3 regions of the Streptomyces sp. NPDC087859 genome follow, and region 3 is predicted to be linked to each of the others. Evidence: predicted binding sites of a transcription regulator. Region 3 holds the regulator's gene; each other region holds the start of a gene.
The links. The regulator HrcA, encoded in region 3, represses chaperone genes, less so after heat shock. The targets are predictions, from matches to a motif close to TTNGCACTCNGNNNNNCNGAGTGCNAA.
Positions count from the first base shown of each region.

Region 1: the regulator HrcA is predicted to act here: its motif matches at 1,395-1,421, upstream of groL (chaperonin GroEL).
Region 2: the regulator HrcA is predicted to act here: its motif matches at 2,831-2,857, upstream of groES (co-chaperone GroES).

Region 1 is NZ_JBIUUU010000004.1:138,501-143,861, reverse strand. Features, by position in the region: gene groL (chaperonin GroEL) at 1-1,268, opposite strand, end outside; gene ACIOHP_RS10785 (cold-shock protein) at 1,612-1,818, opposite strand; gene ACIOHP_RS10780 (MoaD/ThiS family protein) at 2,260-2,535, opposite strand; gene thrC (threonine synthase) at 2,566-3,849, opposite strand; SAM riboswitch class I at 3,868-4,009, opposite strand; gene ACIOHP_RS10770 (glucosyl-3-phosphoglycerate synthase) at 4,176-5,120, shown strand; gene ACIOHP_RS10765 (trehalose-6-phosphate synthase) at 5,205-5,361, shown strand, end outside.
Region 2 is NZ_JBIUUU010000001.1:551,307-556,667, forward strand. Features, by position in the region: gene ACIOHP_RS02520 (ester cyclase) at 1-565, shown strand, start outside; gene groL (chaperonin GroEL) at 623-2,248, opposite strand; gene groES (co-chaperone GroES) at 2,378-2,686, opposite strand; gene ACIOHP_RS02535 (polysaccharide deacetylase family protein) at 2,948-3,682, opposite strand; gene ACIOHP_RS02540 (polysaccharide deacetylase family protein) at 3,679-4,566, opposite strand; gene ACIOHP_RS02545 (methyltransferase domain-containing protein) at 4,693-5,361, shown strand, end outside.
Region 3 is NZ_JBIUUU010000003.1:526,206-531,566, forward strand. Features, by position in the region: gene ACIOHP_RS09795 (nitronate monooxygenase) at 1-869, opposite strand, end outside; gene dnaJ (molecular chaperone DnaJ) at 1,025-2,161, opposite strand; gene hrcA (heat-inducible transcriptional repressor HrcA) at 2,162-3,178, opposite strand; gene ACIOHP_RS09810 (MBL fold metallo-hydrolase) at 3,329-4,060, shown strand; gene ACIOHP_RS09815 (DUF3097 domain-containing protein) at 4,092-4,895, shown strand; gene hemW (radical SAM family heme chaperone HemW) at 5,001-5,361, opposite strand, start outside.

The DNA of each region.
Region 1 (5,361 bases), on a different contig from region 3:
ACCGCGGAGGCCTGGAGCAGGGCCACGCCACCACCGGCGACGATGCCCTCCTCGACGGCCGCCTTGGCGTTGCGCACGGCGTCCTCGATGCGGTGCTTGCGCTCCTTGAGCTCGACCTCGGTCGCGGCACCGGCCTTGATGACGGCGACGCCACCGGCGAGCTTGGCCAGGCGCTCCTGGAGCTTCTCGCGGTCGTAGTCCGAGTCGCTGTTCTCGATCTCGGCGCGGATCTGGTTGACGCGACCGGCAACCTGGTCCGCCGAGCCCGAGCCGTCGACGATCGTCGTCTCGTCCTTGGTGATGACGACCTTGCGGGCGCGGCCCAGGAGGTCCAGGGTCGCGTTCTCCAGCTTGAGGCCGACCTCCTCGGAGATGACCTCGCCGCCCGTGAGGATGGCGATGTCGCCGAGCATGGCCTTGCGACGGTCACCGAAGCCCGGAGCCTTGACGGCGACGGACTTGAAGGTGCCGCGGATCTTGTTGACGACCAGGGTCGACAGGGCCTCGCCCTCGACGTCCTCGGCGATGATCAGCAGCGGCTTGCCCGACTGCATGACCTTCTCCAGGAGCGGGAGCAGGTCCTTGACGGAGCCGATCTTGGAGTTGGCGATGAGGATGTACGGGTCGTCGAGCGACGCCTCCATCCGCTCCATGTCGGTGGCGAAGTACGCCGAGATGTAGCCCTTGTCGAAGCGCATACCCTCGGTGAGCTCGAGCTCCAGACCGAAGGTCTGGGACTCCTCGACGGTGATGACGCCTTCCTTGCCGACCTTGTCCATCGCCTCGGCGATGAGCTCGCCGATCTGGGTGTCGGCGGCGGAGATGGAGGCCGTCGAAGCGATCTGCTCCTTGGTCTCGACATCCTTCGCCTGCTCGAGCAGGGCACCGGAGACGGCCTCGACGGCCTTCTCGATACCGCGCTTGAGAGCCATCGGGTTGGCACCGGCGGCCACGTTGCGCAGACCCTCGCGCACCAGGGCCTGGGCCAGGACGGTCGCGGTCGTCGTGCCGTCGCCGGCTACGTCGTCCGTCTTCTTCGCGACTTCCTTGACCAGCTCGGCGCCGATCTTCTCGTACGGGTCCTCGAGCTCGATCTCCTTGGCGATGGAGACACCATCGTTGGTGATCGTGGGGGCGCCCCACTTCTTCTCGAGGACGACGTTGCGACCCTTGGGGCCGAGCGTCACCTTGACGGCGTCCGCGAGCTGGTTCATGCCGCGCTCGAGGCCGCGCCGCGCCTCCTCGTCGAACGCGATGATCTTGGCCATGTGAAGTGGTCCCTCCAGGACTGGGGGTGATTCCTTCGGACCGCGCCCGCGCCCGCGACGGACGGCTCGCACACCTCGTGGTTCCTTGCCCCACCTGGCCTGCGGGCCTCACCGACCCGGTCCTTCTTGTCACTCTCACCTTCAGAGTGCTAACGCCAATGATTAGCACTCGACCCCTGCGAGTGCAAGCGCCTCTCAGGGATCGTCCAGGTCCCGCACGGGTTCCGGGCAGGTGCCGGAGGGGGTCCGGACATGCCGGAGGGCCCGTACCCATGACTCCCCATGGGGTACGAGCCCTCCGAAAAAGAACGAAGAACGACGCTGCAGTTACCCGGCGCGTGCTTCAGCCTGTCGCAAGGCGAACCATGTCCGCCTGCGGCCCCTTCTGGCCCTGCGAGATCTCGAAATCGACCCGCTGACCTTCCTCGAGGGTGCGGTAGCCGTCCATCTGAATCGCGCTGTAGTGGACGAATACATCCGCACCACCGTCGACCGCGATGAAGCCGTACCCCTTCTCCGCGTTGAACCACTTGACGGTGCCCTGAGCCATGCCTAACTCCCCTATTACTGGCCCTTGCACAGATCCACACTTCGCGGATCCGGGTCAGACCTCACCCCCCACGGATTGGGGGCGTGCGCCGGAACGCGTCGACCGCGGCTGAATGTATCTGTCCAACTGCCGTCTGCAACAGGTCAATCGGACGAGAATTCTGGACGCGAAGGGTCCGGAATGTAGTGAGAATTCGCCCGAATTCTGGGCAAGTCGGGCTCCATAAAAGGAGCAAAGTTCACAAAAGAACCACACACTTTGGCTGCTTCTCGCCGCATCCGGAGCAAGTACTCATATGCGGTTGGCATGAAGGGTGAAGCAGGTTCCCCAACTGTACCGCGCTCAACCATAGAGAATTGCCCCCTCCGCTTCTCTCACGGAGGGGGCAATTCGATGAACTCTTGGTAATCGGCCTTACCGAGGGTAACGATCGGGGCTCGGTCAGCCTCCGGCGACGGCCGGAATGATCGAGACCCCGGCCCCGTCCGGAGTCGCCGTTTCCAGGCCCTGCTCGAAGCGGACGTCGTCGTCGTTGACGTACACGTTGACGAAGCGACGCAGCTTGCCCTGGTCGTCGAGGACGCGGGCCGCGATACCGGTGTGGTTCTTCTCGAGGTCGGCGATGACCTCGGCGAGGTTCGCGCCCTCGGCGGCGACCTCGGCCTGTCCGCCGGTGTAGGTGCGCAGGATGGTGGGGATGCGGACGTTGACGCTCACGGTTGAACCTCCGGTCGGGGTTGCGGGGGCCTAGACGAGGCCGGCCTCGCGGAACGAGTCAAGGTTGGGGCGGATGGTCGCGGTGAGCCCCGTACCCGCCACCGCGTCCAGGGTCTTCAGTCCGTCGCCCGTGTTCAGCACAACGGTGGTCAGCGTCGGGTCCAGCAGGCCGTTCTCGATCAGCTTCTTGGTGACACCGACCGTCACACCGCCCGCGGTCTCCGCGAAGATGCCCTCGGTCCGCGCCAGCAGCTTGATCGCGTCCACGACCTGCTCGTCGTTGACGTCCTCCACCGCACCGCCGGTACGGCGCGCGATGTCCAGGACGTACGGCCCGTCCGCCGGGTTGCCGATGGCGAGGGACTTGGCGATGGTGTTCGGCTTCTGCGGCCGCACCACGTCGTGGCCCGCCTTGTAGGCGACGGAGACCGGCGAGCAGCCCTCGGCCTGGGCGCCGAAGATCCGGTACGGCCTGTCCTCGACGAGCCCGAGCTTGATCAGCTCCTGGAGCCCCTTGTCGATCTTCGTGAGCTGCGAGCCGGAGGCGATCGGCACGACCAGCTGGTCGGGGAGCCGCCAGCCGAGCTGCTCGCAGATCTCGTACGCCAGGGTCTTGGAGCCCTCGGCGTAGTAGGGCCGCAGGTTGACGTTGACGAAGCCCCAGCCCTCGCCGGCCGGGTCGCCGATCAGCTCGGAGCAGAAGCGGTTCACATCGTCGTAATTGCCCTCGATGCCGACGAGCTCGCCGCCGTAGATCGCGGCCATGACGATCTTGCCCTGCTCCAGGTCGTGCGGGATGAACACGCAGGAACGGAAGCCGGCGCGGGCGGCGGCGGCGCCGACGGCACCGGCCAGGTTGCCCGTGGAGGAGCAGGAGAGGGTGGTGAAGCCGAAGGCGCGCGCGGCCTCCAGGGCCTGGGCGACGACGCGGTCCTTGAAGGAGTGCGTCGGGTTGCCGGAGTCGTCCTTCACATACAGACCGCCGGTGACACCGAGTTCGCGGGCCAGGTTGTCGGCCTTGACGAGCTGGGTCCAGCCCGGGTTGATGTTGGGCTTGTCGGCCACGTCCGCGGGGACGGGCAGCAACGGCGCGTAGCGCCAGATGTTCGCGGGTCCCGCCTCGATCCGCTTGCGGAGCTCCTCGGTGTCGTAGGCCGAGAAGTCGTAGGCGATCTCGAGCGGGCCGAAACACTCCTCGCACGCGAAAACCGGGCCGAGGGGGACGCGGTGACCGCACTCGCGGCAGCTGAGCGCCGCGGCCGGGCCGAGGTCTACGGTGTTTTCGGTGGTGCTTGCAACAGTCTGCGCAGCCATGAGAGGCGAGGCCCTTTCTCCTCATCTTCCTCACGACGCATCTCGCCGTGAGACGGATTTGGCACCTTCCCGAGTCGGGAGCCTCGCTGGTGACGAGAAACCGACTGGAGGGTTGCCGGGGCTTCATCGGGCCGTATCCCTCTGCCCCTCTGGATGAGCGGTATGAAGTTGTGTGAACGGCGGGCCACCCTCGACATGCGATGGTCATCCGCGTTGTTCAAGACTGTAACCGACGACCAGGACAGTTGAGATAGTCGTCCGAACCGCGAGATGGATCACACGCTGATACGCATACTCGCCGAGAGAACGCAGAGGAGCCGCGCACTGTGCTGAACGAAGTCGAGCGCTGGCTGACCACCCGGTCCTGGTCCCTGACCGATCGCCCGCTCCACCAGCTCCTGGCCGCCAAGCAACGCACGAACCAGTCGGTCAGCGTCGTACTGCCCGCACTCAACGAGGAGGAGACGGTCGGTGACATCGTCTCCGTGATCCGTCACGACCTCATGCAGCAGGTCCCCCTCGTCGACGAGATAGTCGTCGTCGACTCGGGCTCCACCGACCGTACATCGCAGGTCGCCGCCGCGGCCGGGGCGACCGTCGTCCACCGCGACGACATCCTGCCCCGTCTCCCGGCGGTGCCCGGCAAGGGCGAGGTGCTGTGGCGCTCGCTCCTGGTGACCCGCGGTGACATCGTCTGCTTCATCGACGCCGACCTGAAGGAGTTCTCCTCCGACTTCGTCTCCGGGATCGTGGGCCCGCTGCTCACCGACCCCGGCGTCGACCTCGTCAAGGGCATGTACGACCGCCCGCTGGGCGGCGCGGCCGGCCAGGGCGGCCGGGTGACCGAGCTGATGGCCCGCCCGCTGCTGAACATGCACTGGCCCCAGCTGGCCGGCTTCGTCCAGCCGCTGGGCGGCGAGTACGCGGCCCGCCGCTCCCTGCTGGAACAGCTGCCGTTCCCGGTGGGCTACGGCGTCGAGCTCGGCATGCTGGTCGACGCCCTGCATCTCGTGGGCCTGGACGCGCTGGCCCAGGTCGACGTGGGCGTCCGCAAGCACCGCCACCAGGACGGGCAGGCCCTGGGCCGGATGTCCGCCGCGATCTACCGCACGGCCCAGCTGCGGCTGGCCCGCGGCCACCTCATCCGCCCCTCCCTCACCCAGTTCGAGCGGGGCGCGGACGGCTTCGAACCGCGGACGTACTCGGTGGACACGGAGGAGCGGCCGCCGATGGTGGAGATCGTGGAGTACGCGTCCCGGAAGGTCGCCTGAGGGAGGCCGTATTACGGCGCCCACAAGCCCGTATACAGCGAACCGTACGTTTGAGCGTTTCCGGGTCGGGCTAAGTTGAGGCGTATGGCTTCCACGCAGTCCGACCAGGGTGCCCGGGTTCTCGTCGCGTCCAACCGCGGCCCGATCTCGTACGAGGTGCAGGAGGACGGCTCGCTGTCCGCGAAGCGCGGCGGCGGCGGGCTGGTCTCCGGCCTCTCCGCGATCGGGTCGGACGCGGACT
Region 2 (5,361 bases), on a different contig from region 3:
CTTCGTCGAGATCGTGGAGTTTCCGTCGTTCGAGGAGGCGATGCGGAACTCCGAGCTGCCGGAGACCGACAAGATCTTCCGGGAGATGGTCTCTCTGTGCGACGAGATGCCGACCTTCACCGATCTGGACGTGGTGCGGGACGAGCAGCTGTACGCGCACACCGCTCGACGGTTCTTCGAGACCCTGGCCGGGAGCGGGGAGCTGTCGGCGCTCGGGGAACTGGTCGCCGAGGAGTATCACGATCACGATCCCGCCAATGAACAGGACGCCGTCGGGCTCGATGCCATGCGGCAGGAGGTCGAGACATGGCGGGGGGCTTTCGACTTCGGGTTCACGATCCATGAGCAGATCGCGCAGGGCGACCGGGTGTGTACCCGGTGGACCTGGAACGGGACCCATGTCGGGGACTTCTTCGGGATCGCGGCCAGCGGGAAGCGGGTCACCATGACCGGGACCACCATTCACCGGTGCGCCCCCGACGGGCGGATCGCCGAGGGGTGGTGGCAGTACGACCGGCTCGGGCTGATGGCGCAGTTGGGTGCGCTGGACGCGCTGGAGCAGTAGGGCGGCAGGGCGAAGGCCCGGCACCTCGGGTGCCGGGCCTTCTACGAGCTGGTGAGCTCAGTGGGAGTGGCCGTGGCTGTGACCACCGGCGGCCGGCTCCTCCTCTTCCTTCTTCTCGACGACCAGGGTCTCGGTCGTGAGGAGGAGGGAGGCGATGGAGGCGGCGTTCTCCAGGGCGGAGCGGGTGACCTTGACCGGGTCGATGACGCCGGCCTTGACCAGGTCGCCGTACTCGCCGGTCGCGGCGTTGAAGCCCTGGCCCTTGTCGAGCTCGGCGACCTTGGAGGTGATGACGTAACCCTCCAGGCCGGCGTTCTCGGCGATCCAGCGCAGCGGCTCGACGACCGCGCGGCGCACGACGGCGACACCGGTGGCCTCGTCGCCGGTCTTGCCCAGACCGCCCTCGAGGACCTTGGCGGCGTGGACCAGAGCGGAGCCACCACCGGAGACGATGCCCTCCTCGACCGCGGCGCGGGTCGCGGAGATGGCGTCCTCCAGACGGTGCTTCTTCTCCTTCAGCTCCACCTCGGTGGCGGCGCCGACCTTGATCACGCACACGCCGCCGGCCAGCTTCGCGAGGCGCTCCTGGAGCTTCTCGCGGTCCCAGTCGGAGTCCGTGTTCTCGATCTCGGCCTTGATCTGGGCGACGCGGCCCGTGACGTCCGCGGAGTCACCGGCACCGTCGACGACCGTGGTGTCGTCCTTGGTGATCGTCACGCGGCGGGCGGAGCCCAGCACGTCCAGACCGGCCTGGTCGAGCTTGAGGCCGACCTCCTCGGAGATGACCGTGGCGCCGGTGAGGACCGCGAGGTCCTGCAGCATCGCCTTGCGGCGGTCGCCGAAGCCGGGGGCCTTGACCGCGACCGCGTTGAAGGTGCCGCGGATCTTGTTGACGACCAGGGTGGAGAGCGCCTCGCCCTCGACGTCCTCGGCGATGATCAGCAGCGGCTTGGAGGAACCGCCCTGGATGACCTTCTCAAGGAGCGGCAGCAGGTCCTGGATCGAGGAGATCTTGCCCTGGTTGATCAGGATGTACGGGTCGTCGAGGACGGCCTCCATACGCTCCTGGTCCGTCACGAAGTACGGCGACAGGTAACCCTTGTCGAAGGCCATGCCCTCGGTGAAGTCCAGCTCCAGACCGAAGGTGTTGGACTCCTCGACGGTGATGACACCGTCCTTGCCGACCTTGTCCATCGCCTCGGCGATGAGCTCGCCGACCTGGGTGTCCTGGGCGGACAGCGCGGCGACGGCGGCGATGTCCGCCTTGTCCTCGATCGGGCGGGCGGTCGCGAGGAGCTCCTCGGAGACCGCGGCGACGGCCGCGTCGATGCCCTTCTTCAGCAGCGCCGGGGAGGCACCCGCGGCGACGTTCTTCAGGCCCTCGCGGACGAGCGCCTGGGCCAGCACGGTGGCGGTGGTCGTACCGTCACCCGCGATGTCGTTGGTCTTGGTCGCCACCTCCTTCACCAGCTGGGCGCCGAGGTTCTCGTACGGGTCGTCGAGCTCGACCTCGCGGGCGATGGTGACACCGTCGTTGGTGATGGTGGGGGCGCCGAACTTCTTGTCGATGACGACGTTGCGGCCCTTGGGGCCGATCGTCACCTTGACCGTGTCGGCAAGCTTGTTGACGCCGCGCTCGAGGGCGCGACGGGCGTCCTCGTCGAACTTCAGGATCTTCGCCATGGGAGCGGTTCAGCCCTCTCGGAAAACGTGGGTGAAACGAACTGCGCCCCCGACGCCCGGCTGATTAATGGTCGCGGGGGCCAGGGGCGCAGCTCACATGCAATGTGCTTCGGTGAGGAAGCGGGTGAATTACTTCTCGATGATCGCGAGCACGTCGCGAGCCGAGAGGACGAGGTACTCCTCGCCGTTGTACTTCACCTCGGTGCCGCCGTACTTGCTGTACAGCACGATGTCGCCGGTCTTGACGTCGAGCGGCAGGCGCTCGCCGTTCTCGAAGCGGCCCGGGCCCACGGCCAGGACGACGCCCTCCTGGGGCTTCTCCTTGGCGGTGTCCGGAATGACCAGGCCAGAGGCGGTGGTCTGCTCGGCGTCGAGCGGCTGGACCACAATGCGGTCCTCGAGCGGCTTGATGGCAACCTTGGAGCTGGTGGTCGTCACGATCCGACCTCCCCCTTCGGAGATCTCACGGGGTTAACTGTCTGAGGTGGCGACCAGGTGGATCCGTCGTCGCGGGTGCCGGACCTGCCCGTCGCTATTGGCACTCTCCAGGGGGGAGTGCCAGACCCGAGACTATGACTGCGATTAGCACTCGGTCAAGCGGAGTGCCAATTCGCTGCGGCGCGGCGGCCCGGGGACACCGGCACGGGAACCCTCCCGGGCACCCCCACAGGCGTCCCCACGGGCCTCCCACGGATGTCCCTACAGGTAGTCCTCCAGCCGCCCCACCCTCAACCCCGCCCTCCGGATCTCCCCCAGCAGCCGCTCGGTGCGCTCCACCAGCGTCAGCCCCGTCGTCCCGATCGAGGCCACGGAGATGATGTCGCCGGGGAGCAGGCGGCGCTCCCCCGTCGGGTAGGTCAGGCGCTCCTCCCCCATCGACGCGCGCCACAGCACGACCGCCGCGACCCCGCAGTCGGCGGCGGCGCGCAGGGTGGTCGTGTCGTACGTGCCGTAGGGCGGGCGGAAGAGGCGGGGGCGGATCCCGAAGCGGGACTTGAGTTTGTCCTGCTGGCCGCAGATCTCGGCGCGCTGGCCGGCGTACGGCAGACCGCGCAGGGCGGTGTGGTCGAGGGTGTGGTTCTGGATCGAGGCGCCCACCGACTGGAGACGGGCGAAGTGCCCGTACCCGGGCCCGACGACGCTGTCGGTGAGGAACATGCTGACGGGCAGCCGCCGTTCACGGACCAGTTCGACGAAGCGCGGGTCCTTCTCGGCACCGTCGTCGTAGGTCAGGAAGACGACCTTGTCGGAGGTGGGGGCCCGCCTCACGACGGACGGCGGACGCGCCCCGGCCTCCGTCGCCGCAGCGCCGTACGACCCCGCCCGCGGCGCCGCCCTGTTGCCCAGCCGTTCGACGGGATCGGCGGACCGGGCGCAGCCGGCGAGCAGCACGACCGCCGCGAGCGCCGCTGCGGCCGGTCCACGCGAACTCACAGGTAGTCCTCGAGGCGGGCCACCGCGTACCCCTCGGCCGTGACCTTGTTCAGGAACCGCCGGATCATGTCGGGCATCGTGCCCTTCCACTCGCCGCGGCCGCGGAAGTGACTCAGCACGATGTCGCCCGGGCGGATCTTCCGGTCCCACTCGCGGTAGTCCCAGCGGTCGACGAAGACCTCCTCGTTCCAGATCGGCGCGTACTTCACCCCGCAGGACTTCGCGGCGCGCAGCGTGGCCTCGTTGTAGTTGCCGAAGGGCGGGCGGAAGAGGGTGGGGCGCTTGCCGTAGCGCTTCTCGATGATGTCCTGCATGCCGCAGATCTCGTGCCTCTGGCGGGCGTAGGACAGTCCCGGCAGGTAGGGGTGGTGAAGCGTGTGGTTGTTCAGCCCGACCCCCGTGCCCTGCATCTTCTTGAAGTAGTCGTAGTCGCCCTTGACCAGGTAGTTGCTCAGGAATGCGGTGTACGGGATCTTCAGCTCGCTCATCATCCGCAGGAACGCCGGGTCCTTCTCGGCGCCGTCGTCGATGGTGAGGAAGACGATCTTCTGCTCGGTCGGGATCGTGGTGAAGACCGGCGGGAGGCCCTTCTCCTCGTGGCCGTCCACCTCGAAGCCCTTGCGGGTCGTGATCCTCGGCTTCTTCACCGGCGGCGCGGGGGGCGCCAGCGGGACTCCGGCCAGGCCCCAGCGTTTCGCGATCCTCGCCGCGGCGCGGAGCTTCGTGGCGTACGAGTCCAGGGCCCGGGCCGGAGCCCCGTGCAGGGCCTGCTGGCCGGGCGCCGGGCGCACCGGACGCACCTCGCGCTCGCCCGGTGCGCAGCCCGAGGCGATGACGGCGACGGCGAGCACCGCGATCCCGGCGCGGGCCCGGGAAGCGCACATGGCCCGACTTTTGTCATTTTGTACTACTGATCCCATGGCGCCGGATCCTCGCAGGTCACCGCCCTGCTCCCGGGCCGACACCGCCGCCGGAAGCGGACCGTCCACCGACTGGCCCACAATGTCCCGGTGAACGACCTCGCCCCCCTCCTGACCCCCGAGGGCCGCGCCCTCCTCGACACCGTGCGCGACACCGCCCCCGCCGACGAACTCGCCGTCGCCACCCGGCTGCGCCGCGAGCACCCCGCGGAGCTGGTGTCGGCCGCGCTCGGCCAGGCCCGGCTGCGGCAGCGGGCGGCGGTGAAGTTCGGGGCCGAGGACGCGGGACGGATGTTCTTCACGCCGAACGGGGTGGAGCAGTCGACGCGGGCGAGTGTGGCGACGTACCGCGCGGAGTGCTTCGGGGCGGCGGGCGTGCGGTCCGTCGCCGACCTGTGCTGCGGCATCGGCGGGGACGCCATCGCGTTCGCCCGCGCCGGTATCCGAGTCCTCGCCGTCGACCGGGACCCGCTGACCTGTGCCGTGGCCCGCGCCAACGCCGACGCGCTCGGCCTCGCCGATCTCATCGAGGTGCGCGAGGCGGATGTGACGGAGGTCGACACGGCCGGCTACGACGCGGTGTTCGTCGACCCGGCCCGACGTTCCTCCAAGCGCGGCCGCATCTTCGACCCCGAGGCCTACTCCCCACCCCTGTCCTGGGCCGTGTCCGCCGCGCTCAAGGCCCCGCTCGGCGCGCTGAAGATCGCGCCCGGCATCCCGCACGAGGCGATCCCCGCCGAGGCCGAGGCCGAGTGGATC
Region 3 (5,361 bases):
GCGTACCGGCCGTGCTCGCGCAGGAAGCGGTTGACGAGCCCGCGGGCGGGGCGGCCGGAGAAGGCACGGGTCAACTCGGTGCGCACGAAGAGGGGGTTGGTGAGCGCCTGCTTGTGGACGGGCGCGGCGCCGGACTCCGTGGTGGCGAGGAAGGCGGTGCCGAGCTGGGCGGCGGCGGCACCGGCCGCGAGGACGGCGGCGATCTGGCTGCCGCGCATGATGCCGCCGGCGGCGACGACGGGGATGGCGACGGTCTCGCGGATCTGCCCGACGAGCGACAGCAGCCCTATCCCGGTCCCGTCGTTCTCCGGGATGTCACGGTGGGTCCCCTGATGCCCGCCGGCCTCCACGCCCTGCGCGATGACCGCGTCCGCCCCGGCCCGCTGCACGGCGAGGGCCTCCTCGGCGGTCGTCGCGGTGACGAGGGTGAAGGTTCCCGCGCGCCGCAGGGACTCCAGCACCTCGCCGCTGGGCACGCCGAAGTGGAAGGACACCACCGGCACCGGGTTGTCGAGCAGTACGGCGAGCTTGGCGTCGTATCCGTCGTCACGTCCGCTGTCGGGGTCCCCGAGCTCGGTCTCGTACCAGGAGGCCTCGCCGGACAGCTGGTGCGCGTACACCTCGACGGCGGCCGGGTCGGCATACTCCGGCTGCGGCATGAACAGGTTGACCCCGAAAGGCCGCCCGGTCAGCCCCCGCAACTGCTTGATCTCCTGATACAGCCCGTCCGCGGTCTTGTACCCGGCGGCAAGAAACCCGAGCCCCCCGGCATCGGACACGGCGGCGGCGAGCTGCGGCACGGAGACGCCGCCCGCCATGGGGGCCTGCACGATCGGATGGGGGAAAAGATCGGTCAGCGCGGAGGACATGAGCGCATGTTGTCACGTCCTCCGAACAAGTCCGAATCCGGCCTTCCACTGGCATAGGACAGCGGAATGGGCGCGGGGTGAGGGCCTTGACCGCTCGTCGCGGACCGGCGAAAACCAGCCCGTCCGGCGCTTGAGGACGAGCCCCTCGCCCCCGCTCACCGACCGTTGAACGCGTCCTTCAACCGCGAGAACAAGCCCTGCTGCCCCGGCTGGAACTGCCCCGTGGGCCGCTCCTCGCCCCGCAGCTTCGCCAGCTCCCGCAGCAGCCGCTCCTGCTCCGGATCCAGCTTGTTCGGCGTCTGCACCTCGACATGGACGATGAGGTCACCCCGCCCTCCGCCGCGCAGATGCGTGACACCACGCCCGTGCAGCGGAATCGACTGACCGGACTGCGTGCCCGGCCGGATGTCGACCTCCTCCAGCCCGTCCAGCGTCTCCAGCGGCACCTTGGTGCCGAGAGACGCCGCGGTCATCGGGAGCGTGACCGTGCAGTGCAGATCGTCACCACGCCGCTGGAACTGCGAGTGCGGCAATTCGTGGATCTCGACGTAGAGGTCACCGGCGGGACCCCCACCGGGCCCGACCTCACCCTCACCGGCGAGCTGGATCCGCGTGCCGTTGTCGACACCGGCCGGAATCTTGACCGTGAGGGTGCGACGGGACCGTACGCGACCGTCGCCCGCGCACTCGGGGCACGGCGTCGGAACGACCGTCCCGAACCCCTGGCACTGCGGACACGGCCGGGACGTCATGACCTGCCCCAGGAACGACCGCGTCACCTGCGACACCTCACCGCGCCCGCGGCACATGTCACACGTCTGGGCGGAGGTCCCCGGCGCCGCGCCCTCACCACTACAGGTGGTGCACACGATCGCCGTGTCGACCTGGATGTCCTTCGTCGTGCCGAAGGCCGCCTCGTCGAGCTCGATCTCCAGCCGGATCATCGCGTCCTGGCCGCGCCGCGTACGCGACCGCGGGCCCCGCTGCGACGCCGTACCGAAGAACGCGTCCATGATGTCCGAGAAGTTCCCGAACCCACCGGCCCCGAAGCCGCCCGCGCCACCGCCGCCCGCCTGGGACAGAGGGTCGCCGCCGAGGTCGTAGACCTGCTTCTTCTGCGGGTCCGAGAGCACCTCGTAAGCGGCGTTGATCTCCTTGAACCGCTCCTGGGTCTTCGGATCAGGGTTGACATCCGGGTGCAGCTCGCGAGCGAGCCGACGGAAGGCCTTCTTGATCTCTTCCTGCGACGCGTCGCGGCGCACGCCGAGAACGGCGTAGTAGTCCGTGGCCACTTACGACTCCGCCAGGATCTGTCCGACGTACCGTGCCACTGCGCGTACCGCTCCCATCGTTCCCGGGTAATCCATGCGGGTCGGTCCGACCACGCCGAGCTTGGCTACTGCCTCGCCGCCCGAACCGTAGCCGACCGACACGACAGACGTGGAGTTGAGTCCCTCATAGGCGTTCTCATGACCGATGCGTACGGTCATGCCCGAATCCCCGGCCTCACCAAGCAACTTGAGGAGCACGACCTGCTCCTCGAGGGCTTCGAGCACCGGACGGATAGTGAGGGGGAAGTCATGCCCGAAGCGGGTGAGATTGGCGGTTCCGCCGATCATCAACCGCTCCTCGTTCTCCTCGACGAGTGTCTCCAGAAGGGTGGAGAGCACGGTCGAGACGGTGCCGCGGTCCTCCAGGTCGAAGCCCTCGGGGAGGTCCTCGACGAGCATCGGCACATCGCTGAAGCGCCGACCCGCGACCTTGCTGTTGAGCCGCGCCCGCAGATCGGCGAGGGACGTCTCGCCGAAGGGCGCCGGGCAGTCGATCATCCGCTGCTCGACCCGCCCGGTGTCCGTGATCAGCACGAGCATCAGGCGTGCGGGTGCGAGCGCGAGCAGTTCGACATGGCGCACGGTGGACCGGGTGAGCGAGGGGTACTGCACCACCGCGACCTGCCGTGTGAGCTGCGCGAGCAGCCGTACGGTCCGCGCCACCACGTCGTCGAGATCGACGGCGCCGTCGAGGAAGTTCTGGATGGCGCGCCGCTCGGGCGCGGTCATCGGCTTGACGCCCGCGAGCTTGTCGACGAACAGCCGGTAGCCCTTGTCCGTGGGGATCCGCCCGGCGCTGGTGTGCGGCTGGGCGATGAACCCCTCGTCCTCCAGGGCCGCCATGTCGTTGCGGATCGTCGCCGGGGAGACGCCGAGGCTGTGCCGCTCGGTGAGGGCCTTGGAACCGACCGGCTCCTCGGTGCCCACGTAGTCCTGGACGATGGCGCGCAGCACCTGAAGCCTGCGTTCACTCAGCATCGCGCACACCTCCAGAAGTCGTTCCCGCTGCGCTTGCCTGGCACTCTGTCCGTCCGAGTGCCAGCATCCCCCGGCCCAGTGTACGGCGGTGGGGTACCGCCCGGGCAAGGTCGGTCCTGCCGCGACCGCTCGTACGGCTAGCGTCGCCGTATGACGGTGACTTGGGAAGAGCTGGGATGGGAGCGGGTGGCGACCGGGGTCGGGCGGTGCCGGCTGCCGGGCTGGGACTGCACAGCGGGGCTGGTCGTCGGTTCGGGGACCGCCCTGCTGATCGACGCCGGATCGAGCCTCGGCGAGGGCGCGCGGCTGCGGGCGCAGGCCGAATCGCTCGCCGGGCATCGTGTGACCCATCTCGCGCTGACCCATCCCCACTTCGACCATGTCTTCGGGGCGGCGGCGTTCGCGGGGGCGGAGGTGTACGGGCCGGTGGGCATGGACGCGCTGTTCGACCAGCACCAGGCCCGCGAGGCGCTGCGCGCGGACGCGATCGGCAACGGCCTGGACCCGGCGCTGGCCGACGAGGCGGTCGACGCCCTGCCCCGCCCCCGCCATCATGTCTCCGGCGAGTGGACCCTCGATCTCGGCGGCGGCCGCCAGGTCCTGCTGGCGAACGTCGGCCCCGGCCATACCGGCCACGACCTCGTGGTCCTGGTGCCGGGCTCCCCCGAGGTGGTCTTCTGCGGCGACCTGGTCGAGGAGTCCGGCGAACCGCAGGCGGGCCCCGACGCCGTACCGTCGCACTGGCCGGCGGCGCTGGACCGACTGCTGGACCTGGGCGGCGAGGACGCTTTGTACGTACCCGGTCACGGAGCGGTGGTGGACGCGGCGTTCGTACGACGGCAGCGCGACGCCCTGGCGGCCCGCTTCGGCGTGTCGCGTTAGGTGACGGCGGGCTTCTCCTATCGTCATCCGAATGCGCCAGTACTCCGCCGACCTGACCCCTCCCTGGAAGAAGCCGAAGCCCGTCCCCGAGGTCCCGGCGGAGCCCGGCCTGGTGGTCGAGGAACCCGGTACCGGTTTCTGCGGTGCGGTGATCCGCTGCGAGGCGGGCACGGTGACCCTGGAGGACCGCTTCGGCAAGCACCGGGTGTTCCCGATGGAGCCGAGGGGCTTCCTGCTGGAGGGCCGGGTGGTGACGCTCGTACGTCCCACCGGTCAGGCGCCGCTGCGTCCCACCCGTACGGCATCCGGCTCGGTGGCCGTCCCCGGCGCCCGCGCCCGGGTGGCCCGCGCCGGCCGTATCTACGTCGAGGGCCGGCACGACGCGGAACTGGTGGAGAAGGTCTGGGGCGACGACCTGCGCATCGAGGGCGTGGTCGTGGAGTACCTGGAGGGCGTCGACGACCTCCCCTCGATCGTCGAGGAGTTCGCGCCGGGCCCGGACGCCCGGCTGGGCGTCCTGGTGGACCACTTGGTGCCGGGCACCAAGGAGTGGCGCATCGCACAGTCGGTGACCAGCGAACACGCCCTCGTCGTCGGCCACCCGTACATCGACATCTGGGAGGCGGTGAAACCGTCGTCCCTGGGCATCGCCGGCTGGCCCCGGGTGCCGCACGGCCAGGACTGGAAGACGGGCGTGTGCCAGGCCCTGGGCTGGCCCTCGGAGAACACGGGCGCGGTCTGGCAGGCGATCCTGAAGCGGGTGGGGTCCTACAAGGACCTGGAGCCGGAGCTGCTGGGACGGGTGGAGGAACTGATCGACTTCGTAACGGCGTAAAAAGGCGAACCGCACCCACCTAAGGGGCGCGGGGCTGTATCGATTTGCGGCTCCGCCGCGTGGGCGCGACCAGCCACGACGAACCCGCAGCCGCCCGACGACCCCTCAGTCCACCAGGTCCCGCACCACCGCGTCCGCCAGCAGCCGCCCCCGCAGGGTGAGCACCGCGCGCCCCGCGCCATACGGCTCCTCCTGGAGAAGTCCGTCCGACAACGCCCGGCGGGAGGCCCGCAGCCCCGCCTCCCGCAGCAGCGACAACGGCACCCCCTCCAGAAGCCGCAGCTCCAGCAGGATCCGCTCGACCCGTCGGTCCTCCTCGGACAGGAGCTCACGGCCCGCCCCCGGCGACCGGCCCGCCGCCAGCGCCCCGGCGTAGGCCCCCGGATGCTTCACGTTCCACCAGCGCACCCCGCCCACGTGGGAGTGCGCGCCGGGGCCCGCGCCCCACCAGTCGGCGCCGCGCCAG